4 regions of the Paracoccus aminophilus JCM 7686 genome follow, and region 1 is predicted to be linked to each of the others. Evidence: riboswitches for the same ligand, from Rfam matches in the RefSeq annotation. Region 1 holds a riboswitch; each other region holds the start of a gene.
The links. A riboswitch is a leader RNA that binds a small molecule or an ion and turns the genes downstream of it on or off. The one in region 1 is predicted to bind cobalamin.

Region 1 (5,457 bases):
GCGCCTTGCGGCGGCTTTCGTGCGGCTTCATGACAATCACCGCGAAACGCTTTTGCGCGAACAGGCCGATCTCAACCCGCTGACCGACCGCGACAAGGTCGAGGCTTTGGCCGATCCGACCCGCCCGGTCGATATGGTGCGGCGCTGGTTCTACGAGCGGCGCAATCATGTCGATGTGCTCGATCATGCCGCCGAGGCTTTGGCCGAAGAGCTGGCGCTGCACCGCAACGAGCCCCATGCTGCGCTGACCGCCCGGCTGACCGCGCAGGGCATTCGCGCGCGCATCGTGCCCTCGCGGGTGATGGGCAGCCAGCTGCGCCGCTTCGATCTGCACCGCCGCGAGCTGCTGCTCTCCGAGCTTTTGCGTCAATCGAGCCGCCGCTTCCAGATCGGCACGGTGCTGGCGACGCTGGAGCATGGCGATTTGATCGCGCGGCTGGTCGATGAGGCCGGGCTTGACGATGCCGCCGCGCGCGCGCTTTTGCGGGTCAGCCTTGGCAATTACTTCGCCGCCGCGCTGATCATGCCCTATCGCCGCTTTCTCGCCGCCTGCGAGGCCGAGCGCTATGATGTCGAGGCCCTGAGCTATAAATTCGACACGAGTTTCGAGCAGACCGCCCATCGCATGTCGACGCTGCAACGCGATGGCGCGCGCGGCATTCCGTTCTTTTTCGTGCGCGTGGACCGGGCGGGCAATGTCTCGAAACGCTTCAGCGCCGGGCGCTTTCCCTTCTCGCGCTTCGGCGGCACCTGTCCCTTGTGGAATATCCATTCCGCCTTCGAGCGCCCCGACCGCGTCCAGACGCAGGTCATCCGGATGCCCGAGGGCGCGACCTATTTCTCGATCGTGCGCACCGTCACCCGCGCGGGCGGCACCTATAGCGCGCCCGCGCAACGGCTGGCGATCGGGCTCGGCTGTGACATCGCTTACGCGCCGCGGCTGGTCTATGCCGATGGCATTGATCTCGCCCATAGCCGCCCGGTCGATATTGGGCTGAACTGCTATCTCTGCGAGCGGCCCGATTGCTCGGCCCGCGCCCATGCCCCGGTCAACCGCCGCCTGCGCGTCAATGAGCGCGAGCGCAGCGTGGCGATTTTCGAATTCGAGACCGAGGAGAGCGGCCCGAACGCAAGCTAAAGCCTGCGCGCTTTTGCCGTCGTTTTGCTGACTTGCGCAGCCGGGATAGCATCGCTACGGAAGGGCGTCGGTTTCCGTAAGGAATTGAAAGGGAATCCGTCACGGGCTTACCCCCGTGAACCGGAACTGCCCCCGCAACTGTAGGCGGCGAGGCCCTGCACAAGACCACTGTGACGCAGGTCATGGGAAGGTTGCAGCGGCTTGTGACCCGTCAGTCAGGAGACCTGCCGACAGGTGTAACTTTAGCGACCCGGGCGGGGTGTCCGGGAAGGTGTCGGATGAAACCTCTGTGCTGGGCCTTTGGGCCAATGAGATTCCGCAGGCGGCCCTTTGGGCTTGCCGTGCCTTCCCTCCGGTCTTCGGTCGCATCCATGACCGGAGAGTCTCATGCAATCTAAATCGCTTTTCGCGGCGCTGCTGGTGTCGGTGGCCTGTGCCGCGCCCGCCTTTGCCGAAACCAAATATCCGCTTGAGCTGCGCAATTGCGGCGTCGATGTCCGCTTTGACAAGGCGCCCGACAGCGTCGTCAGCGTCGGTCAGGCCGCGACCGAAGTGCTCTATTCGCTGGGTCTTGCCGAGAAGGTCACCGGGACCTCGGTCTGGTTCACCGAAGTCCTGCCCGAGTTCAAAGAGGCCAATGCCAAGATCGAGCGTCTTGCCGACAATGATCCGAGCTTTGAAAGCGTGGTCGCCAAGCGTCCGGGTCTCGTCGCGATCCAATATGAATGGCATATCGGCCCGCAGGGTATCGTGGCGACGCGCGAGCAGTTCGGCGATCTCGGCATTCCGACCTATATCCTGCCCTCGGATTGCACCGGCAAGGACAACACCGTCGGCTCGGACGGCACCCGGACCGAGATGTTTTCGATGGCGCCAATCTATCAGGGCGTGACCGAGCTGTCCGAGATCTTTGACGTGCCCGAGCGCGGCACGGCGCTGGTCGAGGGGCTCAAGGGCCGCGAAGAGGCTGCGATTGCCAAGGCCAAGGCGCTCGATCTGAAAGACAGCTCGGCGGTCTTCTGGTTCTCGTCGGCGGAAATGGACATCGACCCCTATGTCGCCGGTCGCAAAGGCCCGCCCGCTTACATGATGGAGGCGCTTGGCCTGCGTAATGTCGTCGAAAGCGACGAGGAATGGCCGGTGGTGAGCTGGGAGACCATTGCCCGCGCCAATCCCTCGGTGATCGTCGTGGCCAAAATGGACCGCCGCCGCTTCGAGGCCGATGATGTCGAGAAAAAGCTCGCCTTCCTCAAATCCGATCCGGTCACCAAAGAGATGGATGCGGTCAAGAATGACCGGATCGTGGTGATGGATGCCCATGCGATGGATCCCTCGATCCGCAATGTCTCCGCGCTTGAAACGCTTGCGGATGCGCTGCCGCAGTTCGGCCTGAAATGAGCCGGACCGCCAGCCCGCGCAGGCTGTTCGTCTCGGTCACGCTGGTGGCGGCGGCCGGACTGGCGGTGCTTTTGCTGGCCATTCTCTCGGGCACGGTGATCGGAGAGGCGCCTCTGCCGTTCTCGACCGTGCGCGAGGTTCTCGCGGTGCGGCTTTTCGGGGCGAGCCATGTGCTTGATCCGATCGACGCCGGGATCATCTGGGCCTATCGCCTCCCCCGCACCCTGGTCGCCGCCGCCTGCGGCGCGGCTTTGGCTTTGTCGGGGCTGGTGCTGCAATCTCTGGTCCGCAACGCTTTGGCCGATCCCTATCTGCTCGGCGTCTCGGCCGGCGCCTCGACCGGCGCGGTCGCGGTCACCATTCTGGGCGTCGGCGGCGGGATGCTGGGCATTTCCGCCGGGGCCTTTACCGGTGCGATGCTGGCCTTCAGTCTGGTCGCGCTGCTGGCCCGCGCGGCAGGCGGAGGGCCTGCGCAGATGGTACTGGCCGGGATTGCGGGATCGCAGCTTTTCAATGCGCTGACCTCGTTCTTCATTGCGAAATCTGCCAATGCTGAACAGGCACGCGGCATCATGTTCTGGCTTTTGGGCAATCTCTCGGGCGTGCGCTGGCCTGATGTCTCGCTGGCCGTGCCGGTGGCGGTCTTGGGCTTTGTCGTCAGCCTGATCCATGCCCGCGCACTGGATGCCTTTGCCTTCGGCTCGGAATCCGCGGCAGCCCTTGGCGTGCCGGTGCGCCGCGTGCAGCTGGTGCTGATCGGCGCGGTCACGCTGATGACGGCGGTCATGGTCAGCCTTGTCGGCGCGATCGGCTTTGTCGGGCTGGTCATCCCCCATGCGGTCCGCTTTCTGGTCGGCGTGCGCCATTTCCGCCTGATCCCGGCAACCGCGCTGACCGGCGCGGTCTTCATGATCGCGGCGGATATCGTCTCGCGCAGCCTGATCGCGGGTCAGGTCGTGCCGATTGGCGTCGTCACTGCTTTGGTTGGCGCGCCGGGTTTTGCGCTGATCCTTGTGCGCAACCGGGTGCGGATGTGAGGGGCGCGCGATGAAAATCGAAGCACAGGGTCTCGGATGGCGCAGCGCCGGGCGGTCGATTGTCTCGGGCGTCGATCTGGCGCTTGAACCGGGCGAGACCTTTGGCCTGATCGGGCCGAATGGCTCGGGAAAATCGACGCTGCTGCGGCTGATCGCGGGGCTTTTGCCGCGCGCCGAGGGGCAGGTCCGGCTGAACGGCACACCGCTTGGCCAGATGGCGCGGCGCGACATTGCCCGCAAGATCGCGTTGGTCTCGCAGCATGTCGACACCGCCGAAACCCTGAGCGTGCGCGATGCGGTCGAACTGGGCCGCACGCCCTGGCTCTCGGCCTTTTCGCCCTTTGGCGCGCAGGACCGCCAGATCGTCGCGGCCGCGCTCGAGGCGGTTGAGATCACCCATCTGGCCGATCAGCTTTGGCCCTCGCTCTCGGGCGGAGAGCGTCAGCGCGTCCAGATCGCCAAGGCTTTGGCGCAATCGCCCGAGCTGTTGATCCTCGATGAGCCGACGAACCATCTGGATATCCACCATCAGCTCTCGCTGCTGTGGCTGGTCGGCGGGCTAGAGATGACCGTGGTGATGGCGCTGCACGATCTCAATCAGGCGATGGGCTGCGACCGGGTCGGGGTCATGCAGGGCGGACGGCTGATCGCCTGCGGGCGGCCCGCCGAGGTGATCTCGCCCGAGCTTTTGTCCTCGACCTTCCGTGTCGCGGCCTCGTGTCTCACCGATCCGCGCGACCAAAGCCTGCTTTACCGCTTTCATATTCTGGAGAACGACCGATGAAATATGCCTTTTTCGCGTTCGCGCTGATGACCGCCCCGGCCTTCGCCGAGGTCCATGAGGTCAAGATGCTGAACCGCAATGAACAGGGCTCGATGATTTACGAGCCGCAATTCCTGCGCATCCAGCCCGGCGACAGCGTGAAGTTCCTCTCGAGCCAGCCCGGCCATAATGCCGCGACCATCGAGGGCATGTTGCCCGAAGGCGCGACCGCCTTCAAAAGCAAGATCAACCAAGATTTCGAGGTCAGTTTCGAGGTGCCCGGCACTTACGGCATCAAATGCTCGCCCCATTATGCGATGGGCATGGTGATGCTGGTGCAGGTCGGCGCGGAAGAGATCGGCCCCCTACCCGAAGGTCTGCCCAAACGCGCCGAGGACCGGCTGAAAGAGATCATCGCGGCTGCGGCGCAGTAAGCGCCCGGCATTCGCGCCCGGGATCAGGAGCAGGCGTCAGGCGGCGTGGCGCGCCGCCCATTGCCATTTTTCATAGCGGATGCGGGCGCGCTTATAGGCGTCGAAAATCGCCATGGCCCAGACGAAGAAGCCGCCGGCGAATTTGCCGATGAAGGAGACATCCGGCGCGGCGGTCATCAGGGTGAAGCCGCCGAGCAGGCACAGGAAGAAGAGAAAGATCAGCCCGCGCACGGGCTCTCGGTTTAAGACCTGTCCCGAGCCGGGCAGCACAATCGAGGCGGCCAGCACCAGATAGGGGTTCGGCGGCGTTTTCATGCGGCGGCCTCCAGAATATCGCGGCGCAGCGCGTGAAGATGGGTGAGCAAGGGATCGAGGGATGCCGGATCAAGCGCCTCGCGCCCGATTTCGGCATCGCGAAACAGCAGATAGCGGCCGCGATTGGCCTCTTCGGCAAGCCAGGTGATGCGCAGCCCCTTGGGCGAGACCACCAGCTCTTTCACGCGCGGATCGGCGAAAAGCGCGAGATGGCGGGCCAGAAGCGCGGCCTCATCCGGGTCGAGCGGCTCTTCGCTGCGCAGCGCGGCATGGGGCGGAAAGCTGTCCGGCAGGTGCGTCTGATGGGGCAGTTCGCCGAAATGCGAAAACGCCTCGGTGCCGCTGGGGCGGATCATCAGATTGAGCCTTTGG
Region 2 (5,457 bases), on a different replicon from region 1:
TGCCGGTCGCATAATCCAAGCTGAACCATGCCGCGCCATCCGGCCCGAAGGTCACATCGCGCAAGACCACCGTCTCGCCCGCCGCCAGCTCCCGCGACGGCGCCCCGGCGGGCGCCTTGTAGATCGGTTGCGTCGCGCAGATATGGCGGGTTTCCAGCGATTGATGCGGGGGAAGATCTAGTGCCTGAGCCTGGGCTTGCGCAGCGGCTCCCAGTCCAAAGAGGAGCAGAGCAAGGGCGTGCAGGGTGATCTTGATCATCAGAACTCACCGGGGGTTAGATCTCGGGACCACGGTGCGGCACCGCTTGCGGCTATCTTGCAGGATCAAGCCGGAGGCGGCCAGATGCCAAGCGCATAGATCTGGCGTTTGGCGGGCTCTGGGCGAGCGACCGCCGCATGTCTCGGGCGAGGCCCCGGGGGCCGTTCCAGTGTCGCCGCCGCCCATTGCAAACGATGCGCGCCGTGGCGCCGCAGGTTCTGGTGCTTTCGCCGCTTTGATCGAGGGCATCGCGGCGCGGTCTGGGGCCGCTACTCCAGAATGAGATCCACCTCATCGAGGACTTCGCCATTCGGGAGATGGCAATAGACCTCGTCCGGCTGCACCTCCAACCGCCCCTCCAAGCGGGCGCAATCCTCGCGATCATGGTCAAGGGCTGTCATTTGGGGTTGAGGCTCGCCGCAGGCTGCGAGGATCAGGAGGGCAGGAAGGGCGAGGAGTGATTTCATCAGGGTCTCTCAGCTAGGATCGTCTGCGATGAGCTCTGGATGAAATAGACAAGATGACGGCAGACTTCGTCAAGGATCCGGCGCAGGGACATCGCGCTTCGCCAAGGGTGCGCGAAATCGGCTGCCGGACGGCGCGAGATCCAAGATCACCGCGCCGTTTTGCCCGCGCAGCCTAAGCCGAATAGATGTCGATCATGCGCTCGACGTTTTCCTTCACGGCCCCGAGTTTGACATGGACCATGTCATCTTCCCAAGTGGCGTCGGGATCCGAGACGGAGATGCTTTCGTAGCTTGGGTAATAGTCCGCACGGTCGAATTTATTGACCACCGCTTCGGCCGCAACGCGCAGCACGGATTTCGAATAGCAATTTGCCGTCAGCACGTCATCGGGGGCAAAGGTGCGCTGAAGCGGAATGGGAGAGACGGTCACCATGATATTGGTGTCCGCGCCGCCATGTTCGCGGATCAGCTCGACGGTTTTCGTTGCGCAATTGATCGCGTCGATCGGATCGAGGATCTCGAAATCAAACCGCTCCTGATGGGCACTGATCATCGACGGATAGGGCGTGGCGTTGAGGTAATTCTGGTTCGCGCGGTCCCACCATGCCTCGATCAAGCCGAATGTGATGATCACAAGTCCGGCGTCCTTGATCGCGGTCCGGTAGAGATCGCGCACCTCTTGCCGCCGCGCCAATGCGCGCTCCAGCGACACCGGCTTGTTCGAGTGACATTGGCCGTCGATCCACCCGCCTTGAACCTCGATCAGATATTCCGAGCCGTCGGTATCCCCAAAGGCAAAGGCAATTTCCTGCAACATGGATTGCGGCGTGTATTTGTTCAGAAAACCCGATTGCTGCTGGGTGACGCCGTAGAGCTCTTCCTTCGGAAGGCGGTATTCGAAGGCCGGAACCGAATAGCCACGGTTTTTCAGCGCGCTTTCGATGTTTCGCGCAAAGCAGGACCCGATGGTGAACACCGGCTGGTCGGGCTTGATCTTGAAGCTCGGACGAAGCTTCGGGAGAATGATGTCGCCGCGACGGACCTCGCTGCCGCGTTCCGGCCATTTCGACGCCCCGTTTTCCCGAGTGCAGCGAAATGCCTGAGATTGCGGAATCCTTACGGTCATGGGGTCAAGTCCTCACTCGAATCGTCACTTCGAGGCAGTCTATGTCCGACCTAAGCCACTGTGAAGTCTATGAATGTTACCCAAGGTTGAATTAATCTCAACGATTTGTCGCTTTGGGTGTGAAGTGGCTATTTAAGCTTGAGCCATCAGGCCAATCGCGCCGGTCGCTGGCGCATGGCCATCTGCGTCCCATGGCGCTTGGCCGGGCCATGCCTCGGGGATCATCGCAATGAAGCGCCGCACCTTGGACGAGACATGGCGGCGGATCGGATAGACGGCGCAGATCGGCGCCTCCTCGCGCGTGAGCTCTTGCAAGACCGGGATCAGGCAGCCTTTCGGGCTTTGATTGCGCTCGGCCAAAGTCACCTCGGCATCATCCACCTCGCACAGGATGCGCAGGGCGTGACCCTCGAAAAGCCGCCCCTCTTCGGTGAGGGTGATGCTGCGCGTGGTGCGGCGGATCAGCCTTGTGGCAACGGTCGTTTCCAACCGCGTGATGCATTTGCCTACCGCCGAGCGGGTCAGGTCGAGCTTTTCGGCGGCTTGAGTGAAGCTTGCGGTATCGGCCAGGCGAACGAAGGCCAGCACATCGCCAAAGTGATCGAGCATCGGGTCCAATTCGTCCCATCTGTTGCGCAGATCCGCCATCTTTATCCCGGATATGGAGCGAGTAGATAAATAGGGCCCGAACAGAGCGGCAGGCCACGGCCCGCCCGATCCGAAGGCGCATGTCATGGAAACCGATCCAGAAACACCGGCCCCGCGGGGCGGCAGTCGTCGCGTAAGCGGTGTAAAGACCATAGGTTTTAATAGATGAATGGCTTAGTGATGCGGCGATCACCCGAGAAAAGGAGGTGATCATGCTGGACGACGAAGTTCCGAAGAAGGTCGAAACAGTCTGGAGCATTGCACCTTGGGCGCAATTGAGATTAGCTGCCGCGCGTCTGGTGCCCGTTGCAAACCAACGTGGATAATCGGGAACACGGTTGAAATCCGTGACGTGCCCAACGCTGTGAGGTGGACTGGGCGGCAAGGCCACTGGTGCAAACCGGGAAGGCGCCGCTGCGGAGCGAAGCCAAGTCAGAAGACCGGCCAGACGAAACGGGCGTCTCCGCACGGACGGCGGCGGCGCTGCAGGTCTGTCAGGCAGGGGATATGTCATGCGACCAGAAGCTTTGAAACCGGCCGGAGAATTCTCCGAGGCCGAACGCGACGCGGTTTACCGCGCCATCCATGAGCGGCGCGATGTCCGCAGCGAGTTCCTGCCGGACGCGATCAGCGACAGCGTGCTGACCCGGATTCTGGCCGCCGCCCATGCCGCGCCCTCGGTCGGATTGTCGCAGCCATGGAATTTCATTCTCATCCGGGACAAAGGCGTTCGCGCCGCGATCCGTGCCGCATTCGAGCGCGCCAATGCCGAGGCGCAGGCCTTGTTCGAGGGCCCGCGTCAGGCGCAATATGGCAAGCTGAAGTTGCAGGGCATTCTTGAAGCGCCGCTCAATATCTGCGTGACCTGTGATCGCAGGCGCGGCGGCCCGGTGGTTCTGGGGCGCACGCATGACAATGACACGGATCTTTATTCGACGGTTTGCGCGGTGCAGAACCTCTGGCTTGCGGCGCGCGCCGAAGGGGTCGGCGTCGGCTGGGTCAGCATCCTGCACCAAAGCGACCTGCGCCGCATCCTTGGCCTGCCCGATCATGTCACGCCGGTTGCCTATCTGTGTCTGGGCAAGGTGCGCGACCTCTTCGATCGCCCCGAGCTCGAGGCGCGCGGTTGGGACAGGCGACGCGCCCTCGGATCTGCTGTGTTTCAAGACCAATGGGGCGTCTCGGGGTCGCTTCCCGAAGGTTGAAGACTGCCGCGCCCCGCCTGCTTATCGGGCGGGACGCGGCAGGGGCGTCAGCCTTTTTGCGGCAGATGGGAGGCGCGATATTGCGATTGGCGCTCGAGCATCCAGCCCGGATATTCCGCAGGCAGCCGGGTCACGGCGTCGAGCGCGGCCAGATCCTCGGCGTCGAGCGTCACTTCGGTCGAGCGGATATTGTCTTGCAACTGGTCGATCCGCTTGGCGCCGACGATGACGCTGGTCACCACCGGCTGATGCAGCAGCCAGGCCAAAGCGACCTGCGCCACGGTGCAGCCCTTGGCTGCCGCGATCTCGCGCATCACGGCAATCGCGGCATCGCCGCGCTCCAGATCGACTGGCGGGAAATCGAAGCTCGCGCGGCGGCCTTCGTTCGAGCTGGTGCCGTCGCTGTATTTGCCGGACAGGAAGCCGCCGGCGAGCGGGCTCCAGACCATCAGCCCAATGCCTTCGGATTGCAGCATCGGCACGATCTCGCGCTCAAGATCGCGCCCGACCAGCGTGTAATAGGCCTGCAAGGACAGGATCGGCGCGAGCTTCCTCGCCTCGGCAATGCCAACCGCCTTGACGATCTGCCAGGCCGCCCAATTCGACAGGCCGATGTAGCGGACATGGCCCTGCCGCACGAGCGTATCGAGCGCCTCGAGCGTTTCGGTGATCGGGGTCAGCGGGTCGAAGCCGTGGATCTGATAGAGGTCGATGTGATCCATCTGCAGCCGCGCAAGGCTCGCCTTGGCCTCGGCCATGATATGGGCGCGCGAGGCGCCGCGCGCATTCGGACCCTCGCCCATGACGCCGAGGACCTTAGTCGCGATCACCAGATCATCGCGCGGAATGCCAAGGTTGCGGATGGATTGACCGAGAATGCGCTCGCTCTCGCCGCCCGCATAGACATTGGCGGTGTCGATGAAATTAATGCCCGCATCGACAGCGGCCTTGACCAGAGCATCGGCCTCGTCTTGTTGCAGCTGGCCGATCTGGCCCCACATGCCCCCCGAGCCGCCAAAGGTCATCGTGCCGAGGCAGAGTTCGGAAACCAGAAGGCCGCTCGGGCCAAGAGTGCGGTAACGCATGGGATATTCCTTCTTGTCGGAGGTCACGCCGGGGCCGAGTGCCGCCGGGGTGAGACAAAGATAGGGCGGCCCTGCCGGATCCCGCGACGCTGATCCTCGCAAATCCTTGCACGATCCTCTCATCTGCGCGGATTTCGAGATGCGTCCTGCGTCACAGCGGCCTAGAGTGCCATCTATGGAAAACAACCATCTTGCCCCGCTGCGACACTTGATTGCGCGCCAATGGCGTGCGCATGGCCGCGAAACGCCGATCGACGGGCTGCTTTTGACCGAGGTTTCCGCGCCGACCAGCCCGATCCATGGCGTCTACCGCCCCTCGTTCTGCGTGGTGGCGCAGGGCGCCAAGACCAGTATGCTCGGCGAGCGCGCCTATCGCTATGATGCGGGAAAATGCCTGATCGCCTCGATGGAGGTACCGATCCGCGCCGAGATCACCCGGGCGACGCCCGAGCGGCCCTATCTGGCTTTCAGCCTCGCGCTCGATCCCGCGACGATCTCTGATCTCCTCTTGGAGATGGAAGATGCGGCGGATGCCCCGCCAGCTGCGGCGCTGACCGTGCATGATTTCGGGCCAGAGCTCGCTGATCCGCTCTGCCGTCTGCTCGCGCTTCTCGACCGGCCCCGCGACATTGCGATCCTTGCGCCTCTGATCCGGCGCGAGATCACC
Region 3 (5,457 bases), on a different replicon from region 1:
TGGTCGACGTGCTCGGTCGCCGCCGCATAGGTGTCGATAATTTTCTCGGGGCCGATTTCATAGGCGTCGCGGTAATATTCGAGGTTTTCATTGTTCATGAAAGCCGCCGGATAATAGACGCGCCCGATCTTGCCTTCCTTGCGGATCTCGATCTTGGCCACGATCGGGTGGATCGAGCTGGTCGAGTTGTTGATATAGCTGATCGAGCCGGTCGGCGGCACCGCTTGCAGGTTGCGGTTGTAAAGGCCATGCGCCATCACATCCGCCTTCAGCGCGGCCCAATCCTCACGGGTCGGCAGCTCGATGCCGTCAAAGACGCGCACGACCTCCTCCGAGACCGGCAGCCAGTCCTGTTCGGTATATTTTGCGAAGAACGAGCCATCGGCATATTTCGATTTCTCGAAGCCCTTGAAAGTCTCGCCTTTTTCGCGCGCGATCAGGTTCGAGGCGCGGATCGCGTGATAGGCGATGGCGGCGAAATAGACGCTGGTGAACTCGACGCCTTCGGGCGAGCCGTAATGGATGCGCTCGCGGGCGAGGAAGCCGTGCAGGTTCATCTGGCCAAGACCGACCGCATGGGCCTCGTCATTGCCGCGCCGGATCGAGGGGACGGATTCGATTGCCGACATTTCCGACACTGCCGTCAGCGCGCGGATTGCCGCTTCGACGGTGGCGCCGAAATCCGGGCCGTCCATCGTTGCCGCGATATTCAGCGAGCCGAGGTTGCAGGAAATATCCGTGCCCATCTTGGAATAGCTCAGATCTTCGCTGAACTCCGAGGCCTCATTGACCTGCAGGATTTCCGAGCAGAGGTTCGACATGGTGATGCGCCCGTCGATCGGGTTGGCTTTGTTCACCGTGTCTTCGAACATGATATAGGGATAGCCGCTCTCGAACTGGATCTCGGCCAGCGTCTGGAAGAAGGCGCGGGCGTTGATCTTTTTCTTCTTGATGCGCTTGTCGTCGACCATCTCTTGATATTTCTCGGTGACCGAGATTTCCGAGAAGGGGACGCCGTAGACCTTCTGCACGTCATGGGGCGAGAAGAGATACATATCCTCGTTCTTCTTCGCCAGATCGAAGGTCACATCGGGAATGACCACGCCCAAAGACAGCGTCTTGATGCGGATCTTCTCGTCGGCGTTCTCGCGCTTGGTGTCGAGGAACCGCAGGATATCGGGGTGGTGAGCGTTCAGATAGACCGCGCCCGCACCCTGACGCGCGCCAAGCTGGTTCGCGTAGGAGAAGCTGTCTTCCAGCAGTTTCATCACCGGGATGACGCCCGAGGACTGGTTCTCGATACCTTTGATCGGTGCGCCGGATTCGCGGATATTGGTCAGCATCAAGGCCACGCCGCCGCCGCGCTTCGAGAGCTGCAAGGACGAGTTGATCGAGCGGCCGATCGATTCCATGTTGTCTTCGATGCGCAGCAGGAAGCAGGAAATCAGCTCGCCGCGCGATTTCTTCCCGGCATTGAGAAAGGTCGGCGTTGCCGGCTGGAAGCGCCCCGAAAGGATCTCATCCATGAAGCGGGTCGCCAGCTTTTCATCGCCGCGCGCCAGCGCCAGCGAGACCATGACGACGCGGTCCTCATAACGCTCGAGATAGCGCTGACCGTCGCGGGTCTTCAGTGTATAGGAGGTGTAATATTTGAACGCGCCGAGGAAGGTCGGGAAGCGGAACTTCTTGCGGTAAGCCTCGTCCCAGATCTGGCGCATGAAGTTCTTGGAATATTGGTCCAGAACCTCGGCCTCGTAATAGCCTTCCTCGACCAGATAATCGAGCTTCTCGTCCAGCGAGTGGAAGAACACGGTGTTCTGGTTCACATGCTGGAGGAAATATTGATGCGCCGCCTTGCGGTCGGCGTCAAAGCGGATGTTGCCCTCATTGTCATAGAGGTTCAGCATCGCGTTCAGCGCATGATAATCGAGTTCGGCCTTCACGCCATTGTCGAGCATTCCATCCCCCGGAATTCTGCTAGGCCCGCGCGGATACGGGCGATGTCGGTTTCATTGCCGGAAAGCTCAAAGCGGTAGAGCACCGGGACGTTGCATTTTTGTGCGATCACATCGCCCGCAAGGGCGAAGGTCGAGCCGAAGTTTCGGTTTCCCCCGGCGATGACGCCACGCAACAAGGCGCGGCGGGCGGTGTCGTTCAGGAAGTGGATCACCGGCTTGGCGACAGCGCCCCGCCCCTGCCCGTCTGCATAGGTCGGCAGGACCAGCACATAGGGCACGCGGGGCTCGGGCATCGGCTCGGCAGGCGACAGGGGTATCCGCGCGCCGCCAAGGCCCAGCCGCTCCACCAAGCGGGCCGTATTGCCCGAGCGCGAGGAGTAATAGACCAGATCCAGCACGGCGCGGCGGGCTCCTTACGACAGGCGGCCGATCATGTCGGGACGGAACCCGGCCCAATGCTCTTCACCCGCGATCACCACCGGGGCCTGACGATAGCCAAGCGCCACCACTTTCTCCATGGCAGCCGCGTCTTCCGTCAGGTCCACCACCTGATAGGACAGGCCCTTTGCATCGAGCGCGCGGGTGGTGGCCGTGCACTGCACGCAAGCCGGTTTGGAGTAGACGGTGATGGTCATTTTTTGTCCCTAGGCATGGCACGAGAGGCGAAGGGACCACCGTCGAAGCGCACCGCGACGGATATCAAAAGGTCCCGCGCCCACCGCACGGTTAAGTCTTTTTCCTGTCCTGGCAGGTCTCTGACTCACGGGTCACGGCTCGGCCGATCCCTAGGGGTGGCAGCCCCCGGACCTCTTTGGCTTCGCTCTCCGCCTACAGTTGCGGGGGCAGCGCTGGCTTGAACCAGCTTCCCTCTTTTTCCCTCCTCAAGCTTTCGCCCGACTCAAGAACCAGAACACAACCAATGGACACCACCGCCACAGAAATGTCAACATATGGTATATAGGCAACGATGCCCGCCAAGCCATCTGACTTTGCTGAGTTTTGCTTGAAATGTAGGGAAAACTGGTGGCCGGAAAAGAAGAAGGGGGCCGTTGGGCCCCCTCTCGCATCTTGCGGATTCGGTTTCAAGCGCCATCGCTGTGACGCCGCAGCATATCAGCTTTGCGTGCGCTGCGCCCGGGCGTGGAAGACGAAGCCGAGGAAGTTCAGAAGCACCTGCGCCGCCAGAACCGAGGTGACATCGCCATGGTCGTAATCGGGCGCGACCTCGACCAGATCGATGCCGACGATCTCGTGACGTTGCGCCACCGCCTGCAGCATTTCGAGCACCTCGTAATAGAGGAAGCCGCCATGCGAGGGCGTGCCGGTGCCGGGCGCGATCGAGGGGCAGAAGCCGTCGATATCAAGCGTGACATAGACGCGCGCGCCCTCCGGGATGCGGTCGATCACCCCCTCGGCCCCCAGTTTGCGCGCCTGACGCACCGAGAGGATATCCGAGCCCGCCGCCCGCGCCGCCTCATAGCCATCGCGCGCCGTCGACGAGACGTTGCGGATGCCGACCTGGGTCATGCCCGTGACATAGTCCTTTTCCGAGGCGCGGCGCAGCGGGCTGCCGTGGCCGGTGCGCACGCCGTGACGCTCGTCTACGAAATCGAGATGGGCGTCGATTTGCAGGATGTGGATGTCGCCGCGCCCCGCGAAGGCCTCGATGCAGGGGATGTTGATCGAATGATCGCCGCCGATCACCACCGGGAAGGCCCCGGCATTCAGGATCGCCTCGACCCCGGTCTTGATATTGGCATGGCTTTTCGCGGTATCGGTGTGGACGATATCGGCGTCGCCAATATCGACGATGCGCACATCCGAGGTCAGATAGGTCGCGTCGTCTTCGTGGTCATAGGCGCCGCCATGGCCAAAGCTGAAGAGCGTCGAGGCCTCGCGCACGCCCCTCGGCCCAAAGCGCGAGCCTGCGCGGTATTGCGTCCCGAAATCGAAGGGCGCGCCCAGCACGGCAACATCGGCGTCGATCTTCGACCAATCCGCGACATAGGGATTCTTGCCGAAGGTGCAGATGCCAACGAAGGGCAGGTTCAGGCGGCCAGCGTCATAAGTAGCGCTCATAAGGGGGTCCTTTCGGGTCGAGGTCAGTCTTCCAGCTTGGCGCCGGGGGCTCCGGCGCGGCTGAACATGATGGAAACAAAGGTGATCGCGGCGGCGATGGTCAGCAGCCAGGCCGGAGCATAGGCCGCGCCGATAAAGCCGCCGATCCAGGTCGCCGCCAGCGGCGCGGTGCCGCCGAACAGCGCATTCGCCGAGTTATAGCTGAGCGCGAAGCCCGAGAAGCGGACGCGGGTCGGGAAAAGCTCGCACAGGAAGGTCGCCAGCGTGCCGCCATTCATCGCGAAGAGGATGCCAAAAAGCGACAGAACCGCGAGGATCAGCAGGTAGCCACCGCTCGCCATGCCGGTGTAATCGACCGACGAGAGCACGCTGAACAAAGGCAGCGTCGCCACCATGAACAGCCCCGAGCACAGCAGCAAGATCCGCTTGCGACCAATCCGGTCCGACAACCGCCCCATCAGGAAAATCGCGCAAAGATAGGCCAAAAGCGTCACCGTCGCGCTCAGGAAGGCCGCTTCCTTGCCGACGCCCAGCTCATCCGACAGCCAGGTCGGCATATAGATCAGGATCAGATAGAAGCCGACCGCATTGACCAAGGTGCCGCCAAAGGCCGTGAAGATCTGCGGCAGATGGTTCTGAAGCAGCTCTTTGACCGGAGCCACGGGCACATGGCGCTCTTCCTCAAGCGATTGGAAATGCGGGGATTCCTCAAGGCGGCGCCGGATGTAGACGCCGACAAAGCCCAAGGGCAGCGCCATCAGGAAGGGCAGACGCCAGCCCCAGGACAGCAATTGTTCTTCGGTCAGGACGCCATAAAGCACCGCCACGAACAGCGAGGCCGCGAGCAGCCCGGTCGCCTCACCCGCAGGCACAAGGCAGGTGAAAAAGCCGCGCCGGTTGTCGGGCGCATATTCCGCCAGAAACGAGGCCGCGCCCGCGAATTCGCCCGAGGCGGCAAAGCCCTGCACCATCCGCGTCAGCAGCAACAGCACCGGTGCCAACATGCCGACGGACTGATAGCCCGGCAGGAAAGCAATGACGAAAGTCGCGCCCGACATGATGAAGATCGACAGCGACAGCGTCGCCTTGCGCCCGAATTTATCGCCGAAATGGCCCCAGATCACGCCGCCGATCGGACGCACGATGAAGCTCAGCGCAAAGACCGCATAGGTCGCCATCAAGGCGCTGCGGGCATCGGTCGCCGGAAAGAACACCTTGGCGATGACCGCGGCGAGAAAGCCGTAAACGGCATAGTCGAACCATTCGACAAAGGTTCCGATGAAGCTGGCGAAGGCGGCGCGGCGCAGCAGGCCGCTTTCGGCCACCTCAGCGCGGCTCGGACCGGGATTGGCCCTGAATTCGGTGGTCTCGGCAGTCATGAGGTCTCCTCCCCTCTGGCTGGTTGCGGCTTTGGGGAGCG
Region 4 (5,457 bases), on a different replicon from region 1:
GCGGACCAGAGCGCAGGGCGCAATCCGCATCTTGGGTCGAAAATGCGGTTGTGTTGATAATCGCCTGCGGCGGATGCGCGGCAAAGGCGGCTTTCAGAAAATCCTGCGCGGTGCGGGATTTGAGCGAGGGTAGGAAGATCCCGCGCGCCGTCACCCCGCGTTCGGCAAAAGCCGCGATCAAAGCCTCGATCGGCGCGGTATCGCCCGCCAGCATCCACGAGCGGTAAAAGGGGATCGCGATCCAGTTGCCCTCGGGCGGCGCGCCAAGCCAGCCGACCTCGGGCAAGGGCGCCGGATCTTCAGCCTCCAGCCCCGCCATCAGCCGCAAAGCCGCGCCCGCCGCCAGATGCCCGCCCATCGCGCAAAGCCGGTTCAGCCGCTGCCACAGTGCAGGCGCAACGGTCGAGAAGCCTTGGAGCGCGGGATCGTCGCGCCCGTCGCCGCGCAAAAAGGCCAGCGCGATCCCTCGTCGCCGCGCCAGATCCTGCAGCGCCATGACCCCATGCGGCCAATAGCTTTGCCCGCCCAGAAGCCGCACGAGAATGAAGCGCGCGCCCATGAGCGTCGCCTCGATATATTGATCGACCGAGACCGGATGGGTCAGCCGCGCCAAGGGCGCGAGGCGCAAGCCGGGCAAATCTGCCCGCCCGCGCCGCCAGCCTTCCGCAAAATCGGCGAGATCGCTGTCTGAAAAGGACAGCACCACAAGATCGGCAGGGGTCTGGCCGAGATCTTGCGGCGTGGCGCTGTCCTCGAGCCCGCCGGCTTCGCGAAAGATGACGTGCATATTACCCCAGCAGAATGGCGCGGATCGCCTCGGGGTCAATATCGTGATGCTCGGCGATGACCACAAGCTGCGAGCGACGCGGACCCGACCAAGGCTGGTCATATTGGTGACGCACGCGCGCGCCGACGGCCTGCACGAGCAGGCGGAGCGGCTTGCCCTCAACCGCGACATGGCCCTTGACGCGCAGGACATGCTGGTCGCGGGCGAGCCGCTCGATCCGGGCGACCAGATCGGCGGGATCGGTGATTTCGGGCAGGTCGATCACGACCGAGTCGAAATCATCATGCTCGTGATCATCGGCGCCGTCGTGATGCGAGGGGCGCGCGGCCAGATCATCCTCGGCCTTGGCATCAAGGCCAAGGATCACGCGCGGGTCGATCACGCCCTCGGCAATCTCGATCACCGGGAGTTCGCGATGGGCGATCTCTTTCAGCTTTTCGCGCGCGGCGGATTTGACCGCATCCGAGGCAAGATCGGATTTCGTCAGCAAGATGATATCGGCGCAGTTCACCTGATCCTCGAAAACCTCGGCGAGCGGGCTGTCATGCTCGGTCCCCTCGGTCTCACCCTCGTCGAAGGCCCCGGCGGCCAAAGCCTCGGTATCGGCCAAAGCGATGACGCCATCGACGGTGATGCGCGAGCGGATCGCGGGCCAGTCGAAGGCTTTCAGAAGCGGCTTCGGCAGCGCCAGCCCCGAGGTTTCGATCAGGATGTGATCGGGCGCTTCGGGCAGCGCCAGCAGACGCTCCATCGCGGGCAGGAAGTCATCGGCGACGGTGCAGCAGATGCAGCCGTTGGCCAGTTCGACGATGTTGTTTTCCGGACAATCCGCGCTGGCGCAGGATTTCAGGATCTCGCCATCGACGCCGGCCGTGCCGAATTCATTGACCAGAACCGCGAGGCGGCGGCCCCCGGCATTGGCGATCAGATGGCGGATCAGCGAGGTTTTCCCGGCGCCGAGAAAGCCGGTGACAACGGTAACGGGGGTTTTGGCAAGCGAGGTCATAGCGTGTCCTTGGTCAGCGCAAAGGGAGGAATGCGGGCGATGGTGTTCTTGCGGAAAAGGGCCGAGCGTTCGCGCCAGGGCACGACACCCTCGGCGCTTTCGGCATATTGGCGGGCCATGGTCAGGACTTCGGCGGCGTCCTCGGGGGTGATGCCGCCCTGCACATAGGTCCAGGAACCGGGACGGCCAAGCGCCACGGCGCAGCCTTTCGAACAGGCGGAAAGGCAGGCGACCGGCTCGATGCGGATGCCTTGGGGCAGGGCTTCGGCCTGAATGGCCGAGAGCAGCCGCTCGCCGGGGACGATGCCGTCATCGGGCACGGGCGCACCCATGCGGCAGGTCTGGCAGATGTAAAGCGTCGCCTCCATGCGCGGCCTTTCAGATCTCGCGGAGGGGACAAGGGCGGCGGGCAGGCGGGGCCATACCATCCGTCCGCAGCGCACCCCGGCCGCATCTTCGGTTATCTCGCATGGCAGGTCTCCCGGCTTGCGGATGCGGGTCTGGCCCTCGCTTCTCCGGCCTTCCCGGCCCGGGGGCCAGTGGCGGTGGAGAGGCTCTCCGGTCACGGTCGCGGGGGCGGCTGCGCTTGGGGCCTTGGGACCGATCCGGTCGGCGGGGCCTTGGCGCATTCCCTCTTAGCCTGCGTCGCCACAGGAACCATTGCGCGCCCTTGATGGCGGCAAGAGCGGGGGCAAGTCAAGGCGCGGCAGTCAGGAAGGCCCTTGTCAGAAGGTCTGAACCCGGCGTAGGCCAGAAGGGCGTATCCTGCGCCAAAGCCTCCAATTCCTGCCGATCAGAAGGTTCATTCGGATTATGAGAAGTGACGAAGAACATACTGAAAAGATGAAGAAGATAAAATCAGCGCGCGACCGTATCATGGAAGAGCGGCAGGGCGAGAAGGGTTTGATCGTCGTTCACACCGGGCCGGGCAAGGGCAAGTCGTCCTCGGCCTTTGGCATGGTGATCCGCGCCATTGCCCATGAGATGCCGTGTGCGGTCGTCCAGTTCATCAAGGGCGGGCGCGAGACCGGCGAGCGCAAATTGCTGACCACGCATTTCAGCCATCTCTGCCAGTTCCACACGATGGGCGAGGGCTTCACCTGGGAAACGCAGGACCGCGCTCGCGACATTGCGGCGGCTCAGGCGGGCTGGGATAAGGCCAAGGAGCTGATCCGCGATCCGGCAATCCGGCTGGTGCTGCTCGATGAGATCAACATCGCTTTGCGCAATGATTACCTCGATATCGCCGAGGTCTGCGCCTTCCTGCAGGGTGAAAAACCCGAGATGACCCATGTCATTCTGACCGGCCGTAATGCCAAGCCCGAGCTGATCGAGATCGCCGATCTCGTGACCGAGATGGAGGTGGTGAAACACCCGTGGCGCGCGGGGATCAAGGCCCAGCCGGGCATCGAATTCTAAGGCGCGGTTATGGCGGGGTTGATGATTCAGGGGACCGGCTCGAATGTCGGGAAATCGCTGGTCGTGGCGGGGATCTGCCGCGCCTTGCGCCTGCGCGGGCTCTCGGTCGCGCCCTTCAAGCCGCAGAATATGTCGAACAATGCCGCCGTGACCGCTGATGGCGGCGAGATCGGCCGGGCGCAGGCCCTGCAAGCCCGCGCGGCGGGCTTGGCGCCTCATACTGATATGAACCCGGTGCTGCTCAAGCCCGAAAGCGAGATGGGCTCGCAGGTGATCGTTCAAGGCCGCCGTCTGGGCACGTTTCGCGCCCGCGATTACTGGGCGATGAAGGCCGAGCTGATGGGGCGGGTGATGGAGAGCTATCGCCGCCTTGAGGCCGCCCATGATCTCGTGGTGGTCGAGGGGGCGGGCAGCGCCTCGGAGGTCAATCTGCGGGCGACGGACATTGCCAATATGGGCTTTGCCGAGGCCTCAGGCGTGCCGGTCTTTCTGCTCGGCGATATCGACCGGGGCGGCGTGATCGCGCAGATCGTCGGCACGAAAGCGGTGATCGCGGATGCCGATGTCGCGCGCATAAAAGGTTTCGTTATCAATAAGTTTCGCGGTGATCCTCAGCTGTTTGCCGATGGCTATCAGATGATCGCGACGCAAAGCGGCTGGCCCGGTTTCGGCGTCCTGCCGGCCTTCGAGCAGGCGCATCTTCTGCCCGCCGAGGATGCGCAGGACATCCCGACGCGCCGCGTGGGGAGCGGATTGCGCATCGGCTGGCTGGTGCTCTCGCGGGTGGCGAATTTCGATGACCTCGACCCACTGGCGGCCGAGCCGGGCGTCGATCTGGTCGCGATCCGCGCCGGCGAGCCGATCCCCGGCGATCTCGATCTGGTCATCATTCCGGGCTCGAAATCGACGCGGGGCGATCTCGATTATCTGCGCGCGCAGGGCTGGGACATCGACCTTCTCGCGCATCACCGGCGCGGCGGGCGCATCCTTGGCATCTGCGGCGGCTATCAGATGCTGGGCCGCGCGGTCCATGATCCCGAGGGGCTTGAGGGCGCGCCGGGCAGCTCAACCGGGCTGGGGCTGCTGGAGGTCGAGACCGTCTTGCAAGGCGACAAGGCATTGCGCGAGGTGACCGGCGTGCATCTGGCCAGCGGGCGCGCGCTCAAAGGTTATGAGATTCATCTGGGCGTCACCACCGGCGCGGATCGCGCGCGGCCCTTTGCTCGGATCGGCGGGCAGGATGAGGGTGCGATCTCTGCGAGCGGCCGGGTCGAGGGCAGCTATCTTCATGGGCTTTTCAGCGATGACGGCTTTCGCGCCGCCTATCTGGCGGGCTTTGGCGCGGTTTCGGATCTGAGCTATGAGGCGCGGGTCGATGCGGTGTTGGACGCGCTGGCGGCCCATCTTGAGGCGCATCTCGATCTCGACGGGATGCTGGCCGCAGCCGGGATCACAGGCTGAGGAAAAGCGCCGGGTCGTAGCGCTCGGCGAGCGGACGGATAAGCGCGGGATGGCTCCAGCTGAGTTCGCGCAAGATGGCGCGGAGGAGGGTTGCGGGCGCCTCGGGCAGGGGCTGACCGTTGAGGATTGCGTCGCGCAGATCTTGCCTGAGCGCGCGCTCTTCGGGCGCGAAAAACTGCGCGAAGGGATGCGGCCCCGGACCGGGCGCGCGGGCCGATGAGAGCCCCGCGACATGCCAACCGGGCGGGGGCAGCAGATGGCGCGGCAGCTTGCGCGGCTCGCGCGTGCCGGGCTGGAAGAGCACAAGGCCGAAATTGCAGAGCCGGGGTTGCGCCGACAGCGCCTGATAGGCGCGGGGATAGAGCGGCGGGTCAACCGGCCAGGGCTTTGGCGCGCAGCAGAGCGTCGTCAGATCGACCGCGCCGATCTCGGCCAGAACGAAGGTCCAGTCAAGGGCTGCGAGCGCGTCGGCATCGCTGCGGGTCAGGGGCGTGAGCGGCGGGATGAGTGTGTCAGTCATGGCGCGGTTCGGGCTGGAAGCGGGTGAGGCGGTTTCGGTAGCGCGGTCGGAATTTGGGTATTTGGGTGATGAAGAAAGCGCGGGGCTCTGGCCTTTCGGGCGGCCACGGCGCTTAGCGCCAGCCGAGTTCCGGCGCGATCTGGGTTAGGATCGCCTCGATGACATGGGCATTATAGGCGACCCCGAGCTGGTTTGGCACCGTGAGGAGCAGCGTATCGGCCTCGGCGATGGCTTCGTCTTCGGCGAGCTCTTTGATGAGGCGGG

Region 2: it holds a riboswitch for cobalamin, as region 1 does, so the genes downstream of both, bluB (5,6-dimethylbenzimidazole synthase) here and JCM7686_RS21980 (ABC transporter substrate-binding protein) in region 1, are expected to answer to the same signal.
Region 3: it holds a riboswitch for cobalamin, as region 1 does, so the genes downstream of both, nrdH (glutaredoxin-like protein NrdH) here and JCM7686_RS21980 (ABC transporter substrate-binding protein) in region 1, are expected to answer to the same signal.
Region 4: it holds a riboswitch for cobalamin, as region 1 does, so the genes downstream of both, JCM7686_RS05830 (DUF1636 domain-containing protein) here and JCM7686_RS21980 (ABC transporter substrate-binding protein) in region 1, are expected to answer to the same signal.

What each region holds. Positions count from the first base shown of each region.
Region 1 is NC_022044.1:131,441-136,897, reverse strand. Features, by position in the region: gene JCM7686_RS21985 (helix-turn-helix domain-containing protein) at 1-1,138, shown strand, start outside; cobalamin riboswitch at 1,190-1,384, shown strand; gene JCM7686_RS21980 (ABC transporter substrate-binding protein) at 1,526-2,536, shown strand; gene JCM7686_RS21975 (FecCD family ABC transporter permease) at 2,533-3,573, shown strand; gene JCM7686_RS21970 (ABC transporter ATP-binding protein) at 3,584-4,357, shown strand; gene JCM7686_RS21965 (pseudoazurin) at 4,354-4,770, shown strand; gene JCM7686_RS21960 (hypothetical protein) at 4,807-5,085, opposite strand; gene JCM7686_RS21955 (hypothetical protein) at 5,082-5,457, opposite strand, start outside.
Region 2 is NC_022041.1:1,418,599-1,424,055, forward strand. Features, by position in the region: gene JCM7686_RS07060 (sel1 repeat family protein) at 1-259, opposite strand, end outside; gene JCM7686_RS07065 (hypothetical protein) at 529-726, opposite strand; gene JCM7686_RS07070 (GSCFA domain-containing protein) at 899-1,852, opposite strand; gene JCM7686_RS23910 (LysR family transcriptional regulator) at 1,985-2,500, opposite strand; cobalamin riboswitch at 2,781-2,963, shown strand; gene bluB (5,6-dimethylbenzimidazole synthase) at 3,013-3,705, shown strand; gene JCM7686_RS07085 (aldo/keto reductase) at 3,753-4,790, opposite strand; gene JCM7686_RS07090 (AraC family transcriptional regulator) at 4,966-5,457, shown strand, end outside.
Region 3 is NC_022041.1:138,062-143,518, reverse strand. Features, by position in the region: gene nrdE (class 1b ribonucleoside-diphosphate reductase subunit alpha) at 1-1,958, opposite strand, end outside; gene nrdI (class Ib ribonucleoside-diphosphate reductase assembly flavoprotein NrdI) at 1,940-2,356, opposite strand; gene nrdH (glutaredoxin-like protein NrdH) at 2,372-2,593, opposite strand; cobalamin riboswitch at 2,688-2,883, opposite strand; gene speB (agmatinase) at 3,072-4,037, opposite strand; gene JCM7686_RS00705 (MFS transporter) at 4,061-5,416, opposite strand.
Region 4 is NC_022041.1:1,175,556-1,181,012, forward strand. Features, by position in the region: gene cobN (cobaltochelatase subunit CobN) at 1-787, opposite strand, end outside; gene cobW (cobalamin biosynthesis protein CobW) at 789-1,793, opposite strand; gene JCM7686_RS05830 (DUF1636 domain-containing protein) at 1,790-2,161, opposite strand; cobalamin riboswitch at 2,248-2,471, opposite strand; gene cobO (cob(I)yrinic acid a,c-diamide adenosyltransferase) at 2,607-3,212, shown strand; gene JCM7686_RS05840 (cobyric acid synthase) at 3,222-4,673, shown strand; gene JCM7686_RS05845 (hypothetical protein) at 4,663-5,193, opposite strand; gene JCM7686_RS05850 (LLM class flavin-dependent oxidoreductase) at 5,306-5,457, opposite strand, start outside.